2 regions of the Klebsiella grimontii genome follow, and region 2 is predicted to be linked to the other one. Evidence: predicted binding sites of a transcription regulator. Region 2 holds the regulator's gene; the other holds the start of a gene.

Region 1 (4,606 bases), 2.8 Mb from region 2:
CAGCGAAGTGGAGAGAATATCCGGCAGCTGCAGGCCCAACAGCAGGAAGACCATGCCGTTAAACACGAACTCCAGCATCGCCCAGGTGCTGTTGGCGCGCAGGCGCATCGCCAGCGGCGCGCTGCGCATCACCCCGGAACGCGTGATGGTCATCCCCGCCGCGACCGCCGCCAGGATTCCGGAAAAGCCGATATGCTCGGCGATCAGGTAAGAAGCGAACGGCAGCAGGAACAGCAGCACAATTTGCGTCGCCGGTTCATCGCCGCCCCAGCGGCTGAGGAAGCGCATCGAGCGCCCGTACAGCCAGCTGACCACGAAGCCCGCGAGAATACCGCCGACAGCCACCTTGAAAAACTCCACCGTCGCGCCGCCGACGGTAAAGACCATCGTGCCCATCGCCACCGCAACGGCAAACTTCAAGGAGACCAGGCCGGAGGCATCGTTCATCAGCGCCTCGCCCTGCAAAATCCCCATAATTTTTTTCGGGATGCGCCCTTCGCCGACAATCCCGGACAGCGCCACGGCATCCGTTGGCGACAGTACCGCCGCCAGAGCAAAAGCCGGAATCAGCGGAATACCCGGAACGATCCAGTAGATGAGGTAGCCAATACCGACCACCGTCACCACCACCAGCGCTAGCGCCAGACCGAAAATTTCTCGCCCATGCTCAATGAACTCGCGGGTCGGCGTCTTCCAGCCGTCGGCAAAAAGCAGCGGCGGAATGAACAGAACCAGAAAGAGTTCAGGGTCGAATTCGACATGCAATCCGAAGGTAGGCCAGGCCAACAGCGCGCCGATGCCGATTTGGATTAAGGGGAGTGGAACCTGAAAGGGCAGTACGCGTGTAACCACCCCGGAGAGAGAGACCACGAGGGTCATGATGAGTATGGTAAAGAATATTTCCATGTGTTCCCTGTTTGCTGCGTTTCTTTTTTTACATCTGAGGCGTCATGTCTCGGCATAATACGCTACTCAGATTAACGCAAAAGGAAACAGGATGTGGCTTAAAAATTAAGCGGGCGGCCAAAGCCGCCCGTTGTTAGCAGGAAAAGTTAAATCGCCCAACCGCCAGCGTAGAAGATAACCAACGCCGCGGCGATGATCACCGTACCCAGGTTTAGCTTACGCCATTCGCCGGACACCAGTCGTCCAATCACCAGCGCCGCAAAGCCGATCATGATACCGGTCACGATGTTGCAGGTCAGCACGATAAAGACCGCGGTAATCAGGCCCGCCATCGCGTCGACGAAGTCGTTGAAATCGATTTTCGCCACATTGCTCAGCATCAGCAGGCCGACGTACATCAGCGCCGGAGCGGTGGCATATGCCGGAACCAGATAGGAGAGCGGCGAGAGGAACAGGATCAGCAGGAACAGCACGCCAACGGTCACTGCCGTCAGGCCGGTTTTGCCGCCCGCCGCCGTACCGGCAGCCGATTCGATATACACCGCCGCCGGCGCCGCGCCCACCAGGCCGGAGAAAACGCTGCTCAGGGAGTCGGTGGTCAGCGCTTTGCCGCCGTTAATAATTTGCCCGTCTTTATCCAGCAGGTTCGCCTGACCGGCCACCGCGCGGATAGTACCGGTGGCGTCAAACACCGCGGTCATCACCAGCGCAAGCACGCTTGGCAGCACGACCGGGTTCAGCGCGCCCACGATATCCAGGCTACCGATCAGCGAGTTGCCTTTATCGTCGCTCAGCGACGGCATGGCGAAAATCCCGGTGAAGTGGACGTTAGGATCGAAGATCAGGCCGATAATCGAGACGCCGATAATCGTCAGCAGGATACCGCCCGGTACTTTCAGTTTTTCAAGGCCGATAATCACCGCCAGCCCGATCAGCGACATAATCACCGGGAAGCTGTCAAAATGACCCAGCGCCACCGGCAGACCATCCAGCGGGTTTTTGATAACCAGGCCCACGCCGTTGGCGGCAATCAGCAGCAGGAACAGGCCGATACCAATCCCGGTGCCGTGCGCCACGCCCTGCGGCAGGTTACGCAGGATCCAGCTACGAATACCGGTTGCGGAAATCACCGTAAACAGCACGCCCATCAGAAAGACCGCGCCCAGCGCGACCGGAATGCTGATCTGCTGACCCAGCACCAGGCTGAAGGCGGTAAACGCGGTCAGCGAGATGGCGCAGCCAATCGCCAGCGGCAGGTTCGCCCACAGGCCCATCACCAGCGAGCCGACGCCGGCAACCAGACAGGTGGAGACAAATACCGCTGCCGGCGGGAAACCCGCTTTACCGAGCATACCCGGCACCACGATGACGGAATAGACCATCGCCAGAAAGGTGGTAAGACCGGCAACGATTTCCTGACGCACGGTGCTGCCGCGAGCAGAAATTTTAAACCAGGCGTCCAATGAACCGCCGGTACGCGCAGAAGGCGTAGACATAGAAAACTTCCCCTGAGAATTTTTATCGTTCGTCTGGATGCGTGGTGGACCATCCACTGCCAGTTAAACGCGATCTCCTTGTGCTACATCGCAGCGCCAGGGGCTGTGAAAAGCAAACGTTTAACTCCGCGCATCCAATACGGTGTGAAGAATGACTTTGCTCCCCCCTGTTAGCAGAGGAAATGATGAGCAAAATAAAAAGGCAAACGATTATCCAGCCTTTAGACGGGCCTTTTCAACTGAAGTTTGTCGTATTTCGCTAAATTTCGCTTATGACGTTCAGGAAATAACCAGCCGATGCGCAAACGTTATCGTCCATGCGCAATCCGGTAACATTTTTGTATTGCGCTGATAGCAATTTTCGTCGGTCATCGGCTTTAGTAATAGTTTACTCGCCGGGTAAGGTAAACGGCCCCCCGCGCTCAATCGCCTTCTGCCAGGCCGGGCGCTGCTCTACGCGCTGAACCCACTGCGTCAGATGCGGTAAATCATCCACGCCGCCGCGCGCCAGCAGCGCCATCGCCGGAAAGCTCATCTGAATATCGGCCATACTTAGCTCCGCGCCGGCAAACCAGCGCTGGCGGGAAAGGTGCGCCTCAATAAAGCGGGCATGGGTTTCCAGCTGACGGTTAAGCCACGCCTTTTGCACCCCTTTGCCCAACGCATTGCCCAACGTGCGCATGCCAAACGGCACCGGGGGTTTACCCAGGCTGGCAAATACCAGCTTCATCAGCAGCAGGGGCATTAGCGAACCCTCGGCGTAGTGCAGCCAAAAACGATATTGCAGCTTATCTTCCACCGACTCGGGCTTTAAGCGCCGGGCGCTATCATAGGTTTCCTGTAAATACTCCAGAATGGCGCCGGATTCCGCCAGAATATGGCCGTTATCCTCGACAACCGGCGATTTGCCCAGCGGATGAACGCTTTTTAATTCCGCCGGGGCGAGCATATCCTTTCCCCGCTGATAAGAGACAACCTGATAAGGCAGCTGCAGCTCTTCCAGCGCCCATAATACGCGCTGCGATCGTGACTGATTGAGATGATGTACCGTTAACATGGGCCTCTCCCGCTGTTTGTTCAAATTAACTATAGGAACAGGCGGCGAATGACGGGAATTTTTCGGCAAACGGAAGAGGCAAATTCAGAGAAAAGAGCCACACTTAAAGTGTCGGCGCAAACCGGAACCTCCATCAAAGATTGCGTAATACTGAGGTGAGCCGACGTCGGGGGAAACCCTCCTGCGTACCAGCGGGATAGAGCGAAAGACCAAGACCGGAAAACAACTAAAGCGCCCTGTTGTGGCGCTTTAGTTTTTTTAGTCATCTTCCAACAATCGCGCGCCGGTCCCCTCTTCGCCCAGCTTATCGCCCGGGTTGCGTAACGGACAGTCGCGGCGCGACAGACAGCCGCAGCCGATGCAGCCGTCGAGCTGATCGCGCAGCGCGGTCAGGGTATGGATGCGCCGGTCCAGCTCTTCCCGCCACTGGGACGACAGCATCTTCCACTCTTTAGCGCTGAGGTTATGCCCTTCCGGCAGTACGCCGAACGCGTCGCCGATGGTTGCCAGCGGGATACCAATACGTTGCGCAATCTTAATGATCGCCACAGCGCGCAGGACGTCGCGCCGGTAGCGCCGCTGATTGCCCGCGTTGCGCTGGCTGTGGATCAGCCCTTTGCTTTCATAAAAGTGCAGCGCGGAGACGGCCACGCCGGTTCGTTTTGCCACTTCGCCGGGCGTCAGCAGCATTTTGATGCGGGGTGATTTCTTTTCCATAAAGCGCTTTACCTCAAGTTAACTTGAGGAATTATACTCGCCCGCAGACAAAACGACGAATCGAGAATTGAGAGAGGCCGCTTTATGTCCCATCAGGATATTATCCAAACGCTTATTGAATGGATTGATGAACATATCGATCAACCACTTAACATTGATATAGTCGCCAGAAAATCGGGATACTCGAAATGGTATCTACAGCGGATGTTCCGCGCCGTGATGCATCAAACGCTGGGAGATTACATTCGCCAGCGCCGCCTGCTGCTCGCCGCGGAAGCGCTAAGAACCACCCAACGTCCTATTTTTGATATCGCGATGGATCTCGGCTACGTGTCGCAGCAGACCTTCTCGCGGGTGTTCCGCCGCGAATTTGACCGTACGCCTACCGCCTATCGCCATCAAATTTCTGCCTGATAAGGCTGCTGATAAG
Region 2 (4,606 bases):
TATCTGGAACACTTCTGGGCGCTGGTAAACTGGAAGTTTGTTGCCGCTAACCTGGCAGCATAAAAGCAAACCGCAGATGCCTTTTGGCTTCTGCGGTTATTCTCTCACAGCACGCGATCTTAACGGTTGGCGAACGCCTCTTCCGGCTGCGCCCGCCCGCTGAACAGCACCAACAGCAGCGCAACGCCCGCGATAATCGCCCCCATCACCGGGACAAACGCATAGCCGAGGCCGCCGCTAATGACTGCGCCTCCCGCCGCCGCTCCCAGCGCGTTTCCAAGGTTGAAAGCCCCGATATTGACCGACGACGACAGCCCCGGCGCTTCGTGGGCCACGCGCATCACCCGCATCTGCAAAGGCGGCACCACCGCAAAGGTCGCCGCGCCCCAGACCACCATGCTGATTGCCGCGCCCACCTGCGATTGCGCCAGCAGCGGGATCGCCAGCATGATAACCATCAGCAGCAGCAGAAAGCCCTTCAGCGTCCCGGAAACGGAGCGGTCAGCAAATTTACCGCCAAGGTAGTTGCCCAGCGAAAAGCCCACGCCGATCAGCACCAGCATCGCGGTGACAAACAGCGGAGAGGCGTTGGTAATGGTATGCAGAACCGGGGAAATATAGGTATAGAGCGTAAACATCGCCCCTGCCCCCAGCACGGTAGTCAGCAGCGCCGACAGCACCTGCGGGCGCATCAGCACCGAAAGCTCCTGCTTCACATTTGGGCGCTCGCCGGCGCTGCCCTTCGGTAAGGAAAACCACAGGCCGATTATCGCCACCACGCCCAGCCCCGCCGTTGCAAGGAACGACATTCGCCAGCCGATGGTTTCACCCAGCCAGGTTGCTGCGGGTACGCCGCCGATGTTGGCGATCGTCAGCCCCATAAACATCGTCGCCACCGCGCTGGCCTGCTTATGTTTTGGCACCACGCTTGCCGCCACCACCGAGCCCAGGCCAAAGAAAGCGCCATGGTTAAGGCTGGTAATGATCCGCGACAGCAGCAGCGTGGTGTAATCCGGCGCAATGGAAGAGAGCACGTTGCCGAGGGTAAAAATCGCCATCAGAAAGATCAGCGCGTTTCTGCGCGCGCGGTGGGAGAGCAGCAGCGTCATCAGCGGCGCGCCAACCATTACGCCGATGGCATAGGTGCTAATCAGCATTCCCGCCGCCGGAATCGAAACGTCAACGCCTTTAGCGATAACCGGTAATAGCCCCATCGGGGAGAACTCGGTCGTGCCGATGCCAAAGGCACCGATCGCCAGCGCGAGCAGGGGAAAGTTGATTTTCATGCAGGGACTCCATCAGGCCGCCTTCCGCGACGGCATCTCATCAGAAGTCAAAAGCATGACATCAATCACAGAAAAACAAAAGTGAACGAAATGGCAAAAGATTTTTGCGAAAATGATAATAATAGGTGGAGTAAAAGGGAGAGCGGCCCCTCCCTTATCGCAGAACTAGTGCAGTACTGCGGTCAAACCTGCGGCAACAATCAAACCCAAAACAATAATCGTTGTTGTCAGCGAAAACTTTAAATTTGTATCCATCAATTTTTCCCCCTGATTATCCCCACATGAAAAGTGAGCTTGCTCATTTTTACACAGAATAGCGTAAAAATCTTCCGAGATTTAGAGTGATGCACATTTTTACTCTTCCCCTTTGCCCCAAGATCGGACAAAATCCCACGCTAATTTGAAAGCGTATCGGCCATTGACCCCTTCCTGTCGTTCTGTGTCGTTTTCCCGACGTGATGCCATGCTCAATTTTGGCGTCAGGGTGTGTACAGGCAAACGTTTACGTACCGATAAACAGACGATCAGGTCAAGGTCTGGAGTGAGAAGTAATGGCAACTATTAAAGATGTAGCGAAGCGCGCAAACGTTTCCACTACAACAGTGTCACATGTGATTAACAAAACCCGTTTTGTTGCGGAAGAGACGCGCAATGCGGTATGGGCGGCAATAAAAGAGCTGCATTACTCCCCCAGCGCCGTTGCCCGCAGCCTGAAGGTCAATCACACCAAGTCGATTGGTCTGCTGGCGACCAGCAGCGAAGCGGCCTATTTCGCTGAGATTATCGAAGCCGTTGAGAAAAGCTGTTTCCAGAAGGGCTACACCCTGATCCTCGGCAACGCGTGGAACGACCCGGAGAAACAGCGCGCCTATTTGTCAATGATGGCGCAGAAACGCGTCGACGGCCTGCTGGTGATGTGTTCCGAGTATCCGGAATCGGTGTTAAGCATGCTGGAAGAGTATCGCCATATCCCGATGGTGGTGATGGACTGGGGCGAGGCAAAAGCCGACTTTACCGATTCGGTCGTCGATAACGCCTTCGAGGGCGGCTATATCGCCGGACGCTACCTGGTTGAACGCGGCCATCGCGACATCGGCGTGATCCCCGGCCCGCTGGAGCGTAACACCGGCGCAGGCCGGCTGGCGGGTTTTATGAAAGCGATGGAAGAGGCGCAGATTAACGTCCCGGAAAACTGGATTGTACAGGGTGATTTCGAGCCGGAATCCGGCTACCGCGCCATGCAGCAAATTCTCGCCCAGCACCCTCGCCCAACGGCCATCTTCTGCGGCGGGGATATTATGGCGATGGGCGCCATCTGCGCCGCGGATGAAATGGGCCTGCGCGTGCCGCAGGATATTTCGCTGATCGGTTATGATAACGTGCGCAACGCCCGCTACTTTAGCCCGGCACTGACCACCATTCATCAGCCTAAGGACTCTCTTGGCGAAGCGGCCTTTAATATGCTGCTGGACCGTATCGTCAATAAGCGTGAAGTCTCGCAGTCGATTGAAGTCCATCCGCGCCTGGTCGAGCGCCGTTCCGTGGCCGATGGTCCGTTTGTCGATTATCGCCGTTAGCCCTGCTTGCGGCGTCGGTTATTCCGGCGCCCGCAGCCACTCCCGGTTTAGCGTTTCGCTATCGCCAAGATAATCCAGTAACCAGAGCAGCGCCGGCGAAGCGTCGCTTTGCTGCCACGTCAGGCAGCATGCGGCATCCGGGAAGGGGTTCTCCAGCTCCAGCGCCGTCCATTCGCCGCTATCCAGCCACGGACGCGCTAAATGCCCGGGCACCATACCGACGCACAGTCCGGCGGAGAGGCAGGTTTCAGAAGCATCCCAGTCCGGCACGACTACCCTCTTCTGGTTATCGAGCAGCCACGTGGTCCGCTTCGGCAGCGAGCGTGACGTATCCTCTCTGACCAGCGACGGCCAGTTGCGCAACACGTCATCGCTCAAAGGCCCCGCCATTTTTGCCAGCGGATGGTGGCTCGCAACGACGCAGTCCCAGCTCAGCATCCCCATATCGCGGAAGGCGTAGCGTCCCCCTACCGGAATGGAGCGCGTCGCGCCGATGGCTAATTCCACGCGACCGTCGGCGAGCGCATCCCAGACGCCGTTGAACACCTCCTGAAAGACGATCAGCTCGACGTCATCAAAATGGCGATAAAAATCAACGATCATCTGCCGCATACGCGTGGGTTTAACGATGTTATCAACCGCGATGGAGAGCTGCCCGCGCCAGCCGTTGGCGATCTGCTGGCACTGCTGGCGGGTGATCTGCATTTTTTTGATAACAGATCGCCCTTCCTGTAAAAACCAGACGCCGGCCGGCGTTAATTCCACATCCCGGTGGCGGCGTTCGAACAGCGGCACCGCCAGCCACTCCTCCAGCTGACGTACGGTATAGCTGACGGCCGAGGGTACGCGGTGCAGTTCCTGGGCGGCGGCGCTAAAGCTGCCGTTGCGGGCGACAGCATCGACAACTTCAAGCGAGTATTCAGACCACATTTTCTGCCTGCAAAATTTTTGAACTCATCTGACAAATATTAGCGTTTCACAAGCCTTAATGCACTCCCTACACTCTGCGCCATCGTACCTGCACAATAAAAAGAGAATGTTATGCAACAACCTGGGAAAGGATTTTTAGTCTGGCTGGCTGGCCTCAGCGTACTGGGCTTTCTGGCCACCGATATGTATCTTCCGGCTTTCGCCGCCATGCAACAGGATCTGAATACTTCCGCCGCCTCAGTCAGCGCCAGCCTGAGCCTGTTCCTGGCGGGCTTTGCGCTTGGGCAGCTCTTCTGGGGCCCCATTTCCGATCGCTATGGCCGTAAGCCGGTGCTGCTGAGCGGTCTGGCTATCTTTGCTGTCGGCTGCCTGGGGATGCTGTGGGTGCGCGATGCCGGCCTGATGCTGGCGCTGCGCTTTATCCAGGCTCTGGGGGTTTGCGCCGCCGCGGTGACCTGGCAGGCAATGGTAACCGATTATTACCCTGCGCAAAGAACCAACCGTATTTTCGCCGCCATTATGCCGCTGGTTGGTTTGTCGCCGGCGCTGGCGCCGCTGCTTGGCAGCTGGCTGCTGGTCCACTTCGAATGGCAGGCCATTTTTGCCGTTCTGTTCGCCATTACCCTGCTGCTGATGCTGCCGGCCCTGCGCCTGAAGCCAGCGAATAAACCGATCGTCAGCGTCCAGCAGAAGCTCACCTTCCTCGCCCTGCTGCGCTCGCGGGAATATAGCGGTAACGTGCTGATCTACGCCGCCTGTTCCGCCAGCTTTTTCGCCTGGCTCACGGGCTCGCCGTTTATCCTCCATGACATG

Evidence for each region. The regulator PurR, encoded in region 2, represses purine synthesis genes. The targets are predictions, from matches to a motif close to CANGCAAACGTTTGCNTG.
Region 1: the regulator PurR is predicted to act here: its motif matches at 2,512-2,529, upstream of ACE3MN_RS24840 (NCS2 family permease).

Annotation. Positions count from the first base shown of each region.
Region 1 is NZ_CP169721.1:5,300,161-5,304,766, forward strand. It holds gene ACE3MN_RS24835 (Na+/H+ antiporter) at 1-906, opposite strand, end outside; gene ACE3MN_RS24840 (NCS2 family permease) at 1,053-2,402, opposite strand; gene ACE3MN_RS24845 (glutathione S-transferase family protein) at 2,791-3,459, opposite strand; gene soxR (redox-sensitive transcriptional activator SoxR) at 3,718-4,176, opposite strand; gene soxS (superoxide response transcriptional regulator SoxS) at 4,261-4,590, shown strand; gene ACE3MN_RS24860 (EAL domain-containing protein) at 4,575-4,606, opposite strand, start outside.
Region 2 is NZ_CP169721.1:2,429,122-2,433,727, reverse strand. It holds gene sodB (superoxide dismutase [Fe]) at 1-63, shown strand, start outside; gene ACE3MN_RS11540 (MFS transporter) at 120-1,286, opposite strand; gene ACE3MN_RS11535 (YnhF family membrane protein) at 1,452-1,541, opposite strand; gene purR (HTH-type transcriptional repressor PurR) at 1,838-2,863, shown strand; gene punR (DNA-binding transcriptional activator PunR) at 2,882-3,793, opposite strand; gene punC (purine nucleoside transporter PunC) at 3,905-4,606, shown strand, end outside.